DNA from 3 places in the Streptomyces sp. NPDC048603 genome. Region 2 is predicted to be linked to each of the others. Evidence: predicted binding sites of a transcription regulator. Region 2 holds the regulator's gene; each other region holds the start of a gene.
The links. The regulator HrcA, encoded in region 2, represses chaperone genes, less so after heat shock. The targets are predictions, from matches to a motif close to TTNGCACTCNGNNNNNCNGAGTGCNAA.
Positions count from the first base shown of each region.

Region 1: a site for HrcA is predicted at 1,816-1,842, ahead of groES (co-chaperone GroES). Genes of this name have one in related genera too.
Region 3: a site for HrcA is predicted at 1,533-1,559, ahead of groL (chaperonin GroEL). Genes of this name have one in related genera too.

Region 1 covers NZ_JBICVY010000006.1:450,932-454,205, forward strand. Annotated here, with positions in the region: gene groL (chaperonin GroEL) at 1-1,247, opposite strand, end outside; gene groES (co-chaperone GroES) at 1,361-1,669, opposite strand; gene ACGFQ9_RS17550 (FtsW/RodA/SpoVE family cell cycle protein) at 2,003-3,274, shown strand, end outside.
Region 2 covers NZ_JBICVY010000011.1:192,372-195,645, reverse strand. Annotated here, with positions in the region: gene ACGFQ9_RS27430 (MBL fold metallo-hydrolase) at 1-434, opposite strand, end outside; gene hrcA (heat-inducible transcriptional repressor HrcA) at 626-1,642, shown strand; gene dnaJ (molecular chaperone DnaJ) at 1,643-2,779, shown strand; gene ACGFQ9_RS27415 (nitronate monooxygenase) at 2,903-3,274, shown strand, end outside.
Region 3 covers NZ_JBICVY010000004.1:500,510-503,783, forward strand. Annotated here, with positions in the region: gene groL (chaperonin GroEL) at 1-1,370, opposite strand, end outside; gene ACGFQ9_RS12160 (cold-shock protein) at 1,746-1,952, opposite strand; gene ACGFQ9_RS12165 (MoaD/ThiS family protein) at 2,383-2,661, opposite strand; gene thrC (threonine synthase) at 2,698-3,274, opposite strand, start outside.

The sequences.
Region 1 (3,274 bases), on a different contig from region 2:
CCACCACCGGAGACGATGCCCTCCTCGACCGCGGCGCGGGTCGCGGAGATGGCGTCCTCCAGACGGTGCTTCTTCTCCTTCAGCTCCACCTCGGTGGCGGCGCCGACCTTGATCACGCACACGCCGCCGGCCAGCTTCGCGAGGCGCTCCTGGAGCTTCTCGCGGTCCCAGTCGGAGTCCGTGGCCTCGATCTCGGCCTTGATCTGGTTGACGCGGCCGAGGACGTCCTCGGAGTTGCCGGCGCCGTCGACGATGGTGGTGTCGTCCTTGGAGATGGTCACGCGGCGGGCGGAGCCCAGCACGTCCAGACCGGCCTGGTCGAGCTTGAGGCCGACCTCCTCGGCGATGACGGTGGCACCGGTGAGGGTGGCCATGTCCTGCAGCATCGCCTTGCGGCGGTCACCGAAGCCCGGCGCCTTGACGGCGACGGCGTTGAAGGTGCCGCGGATCTTGTTGACGACGAGGGTGGAGAGCGCCTCGCCCTCGACGTCCTCGGCGATGATCAGCAGCGGCTTGGAGCCACCGGCCTGGATGACCTTCTCCAGCAGCGGCAGGAGGTCCTGGATGGAGGAGATCTTGCCCTGGTTGATCAGGATGTAGGGGTCCTCGAGGACGGCCTCCATGCGCTCCTGGTCCGTCACGAAGTACGGGGACAGGTAGCCCTTGTCGAAGGCCATGCCCTCGGTGAACTCGAGCTCGAGACCGAAGGTGTTGGACTCCTCGACGGTGATGACACCGTCCTTGCCGACCTTGTCCATCGCCTCGGCGATGAGCTCGCCGACCTGCTGGTCCTGCGCGGAGAGCGCGGCCACGGCGGCGATGTCGGTCTTGTCCTCGATCGGGCGGGCGGTGGCGAGGAGGTCCTCGGAGACCGCCTTGACCGCGGCGTCGATGCCCTTCTTCAGGGAGGCCGGGGAGGCGCCGGCGGCGACGTTGCGGAGACCCTCGCGGACCAGCGCCTGGGCCAGCACGGTCGCGGTGGTGGTGCCGTCACCCGCGATGTCGTTGGTCTTGGTCGCCACCTCCTTGACGAGCTGGGCGCCCAGGTTCTCGTACGGGTCGTCGAGCTCGACCTCGCGGGCGATCGTGACACCGTCGTTGGTGATGGTGGGGGCGCCGAACTTCTTGTCGATGACGACGTTGCGGCCCTTGGGGCCGATCGTCACCTTGACCGTGTCGGCAAGCTTGTTGACGCCGCGCTCGAGGGCGCGACGGGCGTCCTCGTCGAACTTCAGGATCTTCGCCATGGAGCGGTTCAGCCCTCTCGAAAAATCTGGGGTTTAACGAACCGCGCCCCTCGCCGCCCGGCAATCAGCGGGGTGACCAGGGGCGCAGCTCAAAGCAATCTGCTTCGGGTGAATTACTTCTCGACGATCGCGAGCACGTCGCGAGCAGAGAGGACGAGGTACTCCTCGCCGCTGTACTTCACCTCGGTGCCGCCGTACTTGGAGTACAGCACGATGTCGCCGACGTTGACGTCCAGCGGGAGACGCTGGCCGTCCTCGAAGCGGCCCGGACCCACGGCCAGGACGACGCCCTCCTGGGGCTTCTCCTTCGCGGTGTCCGGGATGACCAGGCCAGAGGCGGTGGTCTGCTCGGCGTCGAGCGGCTGGACCACGATGCGGTCCTCAAGCGGCTTGATGGCAACCTTGGAGCTGGTGGTCGTCACGATCCGACCTCCCCCTTCGGAGATCTCACGGGGTTAACTGTCTGAGGTGGCGACCAGGTGGATCCGTCGTCGCGGGTGCCGGACCTGCCCGTCGCTGTGTTGGCACTCACCAGTGGCGAGTGCCAGGCCCGAGACTATTCCGGCGATTAGCACTCGGTCAAGCGGAGTGCCAATTCGAGCCGCCCGGCGTTGCGGAACACCGGGTTTCGGCCGCAGGGCGGCGATTCCGCGCCGCGCTCACCGGCGGGGAGGCAACCATGGTGACAGGATCACCGTCCTAGACGATATGAAGACAATCCGCCGCATTGCCGAGCAGATCGCGCCGGACCTCCCGTGCGCGGCCTGAGGCCCCGGACGGTGGCGGGCGCCCGCCGCCGCACCGAAGCCCTGCTGCTCACCCTGGTCGTCGGCATCGCCGTCTTCGGATACGTCAACACCGGCCTGGCCGTGAACGGCGAGCTGCCCGCCGGCCTCGGCCGGTTCGCGATCAGCATGACCCTGCTGTCGCTGGTCGCACACCTGGGCGTACGGCGGTTCGCCGCCTGCGCCGACCCCCTGATCCTGCCGCTGGCCATGCTGCTCACCGGGTTCGGACTGGTGCTGCTGCACCGGCTCGACCAGGCGTACATCGACCGGTACGGCGGTGAGGCGAACGCGCCGGGGCAGCTGCTGTGGACGGTCATCGGGGTGGCGGCCTGCCTGGCGGTGGTCGCCCTGCTGCGCGACCACCGGTACCTCCAGCGGTTCATGTACATCACCATGGCCGTCGCCCTGGTGTTGCTGATCGCCCCGGCGTTCTTCGGCGCGGACACCTACGGCGCCAAGCGGTGGATCTTCATCGGGCCGTTCTCGGTCCAGCCCGGCGAGTTCGTGAAGATCATGATCGCGATCTTCTTCGCCGGCTACCTGGTCCAGCACCGGGACACCCTGGCACTCACCGGCCGCCGCTTCCTCGGCATGCGGCTGCCCCCCATGCGGCAGCTCGGCCCGATCGTCACCGTCTGGATCCTGGCCATGCTGGTGCTGGTCTTCGAGCGCGACCTGGGCACCTCGCTGATCTTCTTCGGCGTCTTCGTGGTGATGCTCTACGTCGCCACCGAGCGCACCAGCTGGATCGCCTTCGGCGTGCTGATGGCGGCCGCGGGCGCGTTCGTCGTCGGCTCCACGGAGCCACACGTGAAGAACCGCGTCCAGGCGTGGCTCAACCCGATGGCCATCTTCCTCCCGCCGGAGCAGCGGCCCCCGGGCCTGATCTCGGACCAGTCCGCACAGGCCCTCTTCAGCTTCGGCACCGGCGGGATCACCGGCACCGGGCTCGGCCAGGGCCACCCCGAGCTGATCAAGTTCGCAGGCCGCTCGGACTTCATCCTGACCACGGTCGGCGAGGAACTCGGCCTGGCGGGTGTGATGGCGGTCCTGGTCCTCTACGCCCTCCTGGTCCAGCGGGGGCTGCGGATGGCCCTCGGCGCCCGCGACCCGTTCGGCAAGCTGCTCGCCGTCGGACTGTCCGCGGCCCTCGCCCTCCAGGTCTTCGTGGTGGCGGGCGGGGTCACCGGCCTGATCCCGCTGACCGGGAAGGCCCTCCCGTTCCTGGCGAAGGGCGGC
Region 2 (3,274 bases):
CCCAGTTCCAGCGTCCACTCGCCCGACACCAGGTGCCGCGGTGCCTGCAGCAGCTCGGCCGACCCGGCCGCGTCCTCCTCCGGCAGCCCGTTCCGCACCGCGTCCCCGCGCAGCTCCTCCCGGCCCGCTGCGGTGCCCAGCAGTCCGTCCAGCCCGACCGCGCCGAAGACCTCGGCCCCCGCGAACGCCGCCGCCCCCAGCACATGATCGAAATGCCCGTGGGTGAATGCGATATGGGTCACCCGCCGACCCGTCAGCCGCTCCGCCTGCGCCCGCAGCTCCGCGCCCTCGCGCACGCTCGAACCCGGGTCCACCAGCAGCACCGCGTCGTCGCCCACCACCAGCCCCACCGTGCAGTCCCACACCGGGAGCCGCCGCCTCCCGGCGCGCCCGGTCAGCCGTTCCCAGCCCGCCTCTTCCCAACGCACGTCCATGGCGCGACGCTACCTTGACGGGCGGAGGGGACGAGGGCCCGACGGGCGAGCGTGACGAGCGCCGCGACGAGCTCCCTTGCCTCGGGCGTACCTGCCCGCCGTACACTGACCGGGGGGATCTCTGGCACTCGCACCGCGTGAGTGCCAATCACGGAACGCAAACGGACGCTCACAGCTGGAGGTGGCACGCAATGCTCAGCGAACGCAGACTCGAGGTGCTGCGCGCCATCGTCCAGGACTACGTCGGGACGGAGGAGCCGGTCGGCTCCAAGGCGCTCACCGAACGGCACAGGCTCGGCGTGTCGCCCGCCACGGTCCGCAACGACATGGCCGTGCTGGAGGAGGAGGGCTACATCGCGCAGCCCCACACCAGCGCCGGCCGCATCCCCACCGACAAGGGCTACCGCCTGTTCGTCGACAAGCTGGCCGGGGTCAAGCCGCTGTCGACTCCCGAGCGCCGCGCCATCCAGAACTTCCTCGACGGGGCCGTGGACCTCGACGACGTCGTCGGCCGCACGGTACGGCTGCTCGCGCAGCTGACCCGGCAGGTCGCCGTCGTCCAGTACCCCTCGCTGACCCGTTCCACCGTCCGGCACGTCGAGCTGCTCCTGCTCGCCCCGGCCCGCCTGATGCTCGTCCTGATCACCGACACCGGCCGGGTCGAGCAGCGCATGGTCGACTGCCCGGCGCCGTTCGGCGAGCAGTCGCTGGCGGACCTGCGGGCCCGGCTCAACGGCAAGGTCGTCGGCCGCCGCTTCGCCGACGTGCCGCAGCTGGTGCAGGACCTGCCGGAATCCTTCGAGGCCGAGGACCGCGTGACGGTCCAGACGGTCCTCGCCATCCTCCTCGAAACCCTGGTCGAGGAGACCGAGGAGCGGCTGATGATCGGCGGTACCGCCAATCTGACCCGCTTCGGACACGATTTTCCCCTGACCATCCGGCCGGTGCTGGAAGCACTCGAGGAGCAGGTCGTGCTCCTCAAGCTGCTCGGCGAGGTCAACGAGTCGGGGATGACCGTACGCATCGGCCACGAGAACGCCTACGAAGGACTCAACTCCACGTCCGTCGTCTCGGTCGGCTACGGTTCGGGCGGCGAAACAGTCGCCAAACTCGGCGTGGTCGGCCCGACCCGCATGGACTACCCCGGAACGATGGGAGCGGTACGCGCAGTGGCACGTTACGTCGGACAGATCCTGGCGGAGTCGTAAGTGGCCACGGACTACTACGCCGTACTCGGCGTGCGCCGCGATGCATCGCAGGACGAGATCAAGAAGGCGTTCCGCAAGCTCGCGCGCGAGCTCCACCCGGACGTGAACCCCGATCCCAAGACGCAGGAGCGTTTCAAGGAGATCAACGCCGCGTACGAGGTGCTGTCGGACCCGCAGAAGAAGCAGGTCTACGACCTCGGCGGCGACCCGCTGTCCGCCTCCGGCGGCGGTGGCGCGGGCGGTTTCGGAGCCGGTGGCTTCGGCAACTTCTCGGACATCATGGACGCCTTCTTCGGACAGGCGTCGCAGCGCGGCCCGCGCTCGCGCACCCGGCGCGGCCAGGACGCGATGATCCGCCTCGACCTGGAGCTGGACGAGGCCGCCTTCGGCACGACCAAGCCCATCCACGTCGACACGGCGATCGTCTGCACCACCTGCTCCGGTGAGGGTGCCGCGCCCGGCACCTCCGCGCAGACCTGTGACATGTGCCGCGGCCGCGGCGAGGTCTCCCAGGTGACGCGGTCCTTCCTCGGCCAGGTCATGACCTCCCGCCCGTGCCCGCAGTGCCAGGGCTTCGGCACCGTGGTCCCGACCCCCTGCCCGGAGTGCGCGGGCGACGGCCGGGTCCGGTCCCGCCGCGACCTGACGGTCAAGATCCCGGCCGGTGTGGAGAACGGGACCCGGATCCAGCTCGCCGGCGAGGGCGAGGTCGGCCCCGGCGGAGGACCCGCCGGCGACCTGTACGTGGAGATCCACGAGCTGCCGCACCCGGTGTTCCAGCGGCGCGGGGACGACCTGCACTGCACGGTGACGCTCCCGATGACCGCGGCCGCGCTCGGCACCAAGTGCCCGCTGGAGACGCTCGACGGCATGGAGGAGGTCGACATCCGGCCCGGCACCCAGTCCGGCCAGTCGATCCCGCTGCACGGCCGCGGCGTCACCCACCTGCGCGGCAACGGACGCGGCGACCTGATCGTCCACGTCGAGGTGCAGACCCCGGCCAAGCTGGACGCCCAGCAGGAGGACCTGCTGCGGCAGCTGGCCAAGCTGCGTGGCGAGGAGCGGCCGATGGGCCAGTTCGCGCCGGGCCAGCAGGGCCTGTTCAGCCGGCTCAAGGACGCCTTCAACGGCCGCTGAGCCGCGAGCCGCCGCCGCGGCGTTCCCCGCCGCGGCGCGGCGCCTGGCCGGTTGCGCAACCGGACTATGCCAGGCGAATGGAACGATTCGGTGAGGTGCGGGGGACATGGCACGATGCAGCTCATGTCCTCCGCACTGAACGGTCTCTTCCACCCGATCGTGCAGGCCCCCATGGCGGGCGGAGCGTCCTGCCCGCCGCTCGCCGCCGCCGTGTCCGAGGCCGGCGGGCTGGGCTTCCTGGCCGGCGGCTACAAGACCGCCGACGGCATGTACCAGGAGATCAAGCGGCTGCGCGGGCTCACCCGGCGGCCCTTCGGCGTCAACCTGTTCCTCCCGCAGTACGGGCACGCCGACCCGGCCGCGGTCGAGGTCTACCGGGGCCAGCTGGCCGGTGAGGCCGGCTGGTACGAGGTGTCGCTCGCCGCGGAGGACACCACCGGCACCACCGACGACGCCTACGACGCGAAACTGGCCATTCTGCTGGAGGACCCGGTC
Region 3 (3,274 bases), on a different contig from region 2:
AGGCCGGCGTTCTCGGCGATCTGCTTCAGCGGGGCCTGCAGGGCCAGCTTGACGGCGGCGGCACCGGTGGCCTCGTCACCGTCGAGCTCCAGCTTCTCGAAGACCGAGGAGGCCTGCAGCAGGGCCACGCCACCACCGGCGACGATGCCCTCCTCGACGGCCGCCTTCGCGTTGCGAACGGCGTCCTCGATGCGGTGCTTGCGCTCCTTGAGCTCGACCTCGGTCGCGGCACCGGCCTTGATGACGGCGACGCCACCGGCGAGCTTCGCCAGGCGCTCCTGCAGCTTCTCGCGGTCGTAGTCCGAGTCGGAGTTCTCGATCTCGGCACGGATCTGGTTGACGCGACCGGCAACCTGGTCGCTGTCACCGGCACCGTCGACGATCGTGGTCTCGTCCTTGGTGATGACGACCTTGCGGGCGCGGCCCAGCAGGTCCAGGCCCGCGTTCTCGAGCTTGAGGCCGACCTCCTCGGAGATGACCGTGCCGCCCGTGAGGATGGCGATGTCACCGAGCATGGCCTTGCGGCGGTCACCGAAGCCCGGGGCCTTGACCGCGACGGAGCGGAAGGTGCCACGGATCTTGTTGACGACCAGGGTCGACAGGGCCTCGCCCTCGACGTCCTCGGCGATGATCAGCAGCGGCTTGCCGGACTGCATGACCTTCTCCAGCAGCGGAAGGAGGTCCTTCACGTTGCTGACCTTGGAGTTGACGATGAGGATGTAGGGGTCCTCGAGCGCCGCCTCCATGCGCTCCATGTCGGTCGCGAAGTACGCCGAGATGTAGCCCTTGTCGAAGCGCATGCCCTCGGTGAGCTCAAGCTCCAGACCGAAGGTGTTGCTCTCCTCGACGGTGATGACGCCTTCCTTGCCGACCTTGTCCATCGCCTCGGCGATGAGCTCGCCGATCTGGGTGTCGGCGGCGGAGATGGAGGCCGTGGAAGCGATCTGCTCCTTGGTCTCGACATCCTTCGCCTGCTCCAGCAGCGCGCCGGAGACGGCCTCGACGGCCTTCTCGATGCCGCGCTTCAGGGCCATCGGGTTGGCGCCGGCGGCCACGTTGCGCAGGCCCTCGCGGACCAGGGCCTGGGCCAGAACGGTCGCGGTGGTCGTACCGTCACCGGCGACGTCGTCCGTCTTCTTGGCGACTTCCTTGACCAGCTCGGCGCCGATCTTCTCGTACGGGTCCTCCAGCTCGATCTCCTTGGCGATGGAAACACCATCGTTGGTGATCGTGGGAGCGCCCCACTTCTTCTCGAGGACGACGTTGCGGCCCTTCGGGCCAAGCGTGACCTTGACGGCGTCGGCGAGCTGGTTCATGCCGCGCTCGAGACCGCGCCGGGCCTCCTCGTCGAACGCGATGATCTTGGCCATGTGAAGTGGTCCTCCCGGACTGGGGTGGATTGCCTTCGGACCGTGTGGCGCCCGCGACGGACGGCCTGCCTGCCCGGCGGTTCCTTCCCGCCGGACCTGCGGGCCTCACCGACCCGATCCTCGTCTTTATCACTCTCACCCGGAGAGTGCTAACGCCAATGATTAGCACTCGACCCCCACGAGTGCAAGCGAGTCAGGCCACCTCTGGACAACATGGCGGGCACGCGACGGCGGGGCGGCGAAAGGGCGCAGGTGGGAGCGCCGGCGGATGCCGGAGGACGCCGGAGGGACGCCGGGGGGACGCGCGAGGGCCCGCATCCCTGTCCGGGATGCGGGCCCCTCGGGGTACGCCTTCGGTGGTCGAACGCCGTTGGATCAGACCTGCGCGAGCTTGACCATGTCAGCCTGCGGGCCCTTCTGGCCCTGCGAGATCTCGAATTCGACCCGCTGACCCTCTTCAAGGGTGCGGTACCCGTCCATCTGGATGGCGCTGTAGTGGACGAACACATCCGCACCACCGTCGACCGCGATGAAGCCGTAGCCCTTCTCCGCGTTGAACCACTTGACGGTGCCCTGAGCCATGTCTAACTCCCCTATTACTGGCCCTTGCGCAGGAACGCACTTCGCGGTCCCGGGTCAGAACTTGCGTTGGAACGCGTCGACCGCGGCTGAATGTATCTGCACCGGAGCTGTCTGCAACAGGTCATTCCGACGAGAAATCTGGACATGCGGAAATGCTGAAATGGCCGGAAAATTTGCCATTCTCCCGGGCAACTTGGACCGGACAGAACGCGCCAAAGCCCCATATCGCACACGCACATTGGCCCGATGTCGACCATGGGGACGCCCGTTCATATGCGGCGGGCAAGAACAGCGGAGGGGGCTTCCCCAACTCTACCGCGCCCAACCAAGCAGAATTGCCCCCTCCGCTTTTGCGGAAGGGGCAATTCAGGGGTTGTGCGTGCCGGCTACCGAAGGGCCACCGGAAAGCCGGTGCCCGGGCGCCGGAAGTTCAGCAACCGCCCGCGACGGCCGGGATGATGGAAACGCCGGCGCCGTCCGGCGTCACCGCCTGCAGCCCGCCCTCGAAGCGCACGTCGTCGTCGTTGACGTAGACGTTCACGAAGCGGCGCAGCTTGCCCTGGTCGTCCAGGACACGCGCGGCGATGCCCGGGTGGTTCTGCTCCAGGGACTCGATGACCTCGGCGAGGGTCGTGCCCTCGGCGGGCACCTCGGCCTGGCCTCCGGTGTAGGTGCGCAGGATGGTGGGGATGCGGACGTTGACGCTCATGGCGACACTGCCTTTCCGGTAGTGCGTAGGGGGTGGTCAGGCCAGGCCGGCGGCGCGGAACGCGTCCAGGCTGGGGCGGATGACGGCGGTCTGGCCGGTGTCCCCGGCGACCGCGTCCAGGGTCTTGAGGCCGTCACCGGTGTTGAGGATGACGGTGGTCAGCGAGGGGTCGATCTGCCCGTTCTCGATGAGCTTCTTCGTGACGCCGACGGTCACGCCGCCCGCGGTCTCGGCGAAGATGCCCTCGGTCTGCGCGAGCAGCTTGATGGCCTCGACGACCTGCTCGTCGTTGACGTCCTCCACGAAGCCGCCGGTACGGCGGGCGATGTCGAGCACGTACGGGCCGTCCGCCGGGTTGCCGATCGCCAGGGACTTGGCGATGGTCTTCGGCTTCTGCGGGCGGACCACGTCGTGACCGGCCTTGAAGGCGGTGGAGACGGGCGAGCAGCCCTCGGCCTGGGCGCCGAAGATCTTGTACGGCTTGTCCTCGACCAGGCCCAGCTTGATCAGCTCCTGCAGGCCCTTGTCGATCTTCGTGAGCTGCGAGCCTGAGGCGATCGGGATCACGATCTGGTCGGGCAGCTGCCAGCCGAGCTGCTCGCAGATCTCGTAC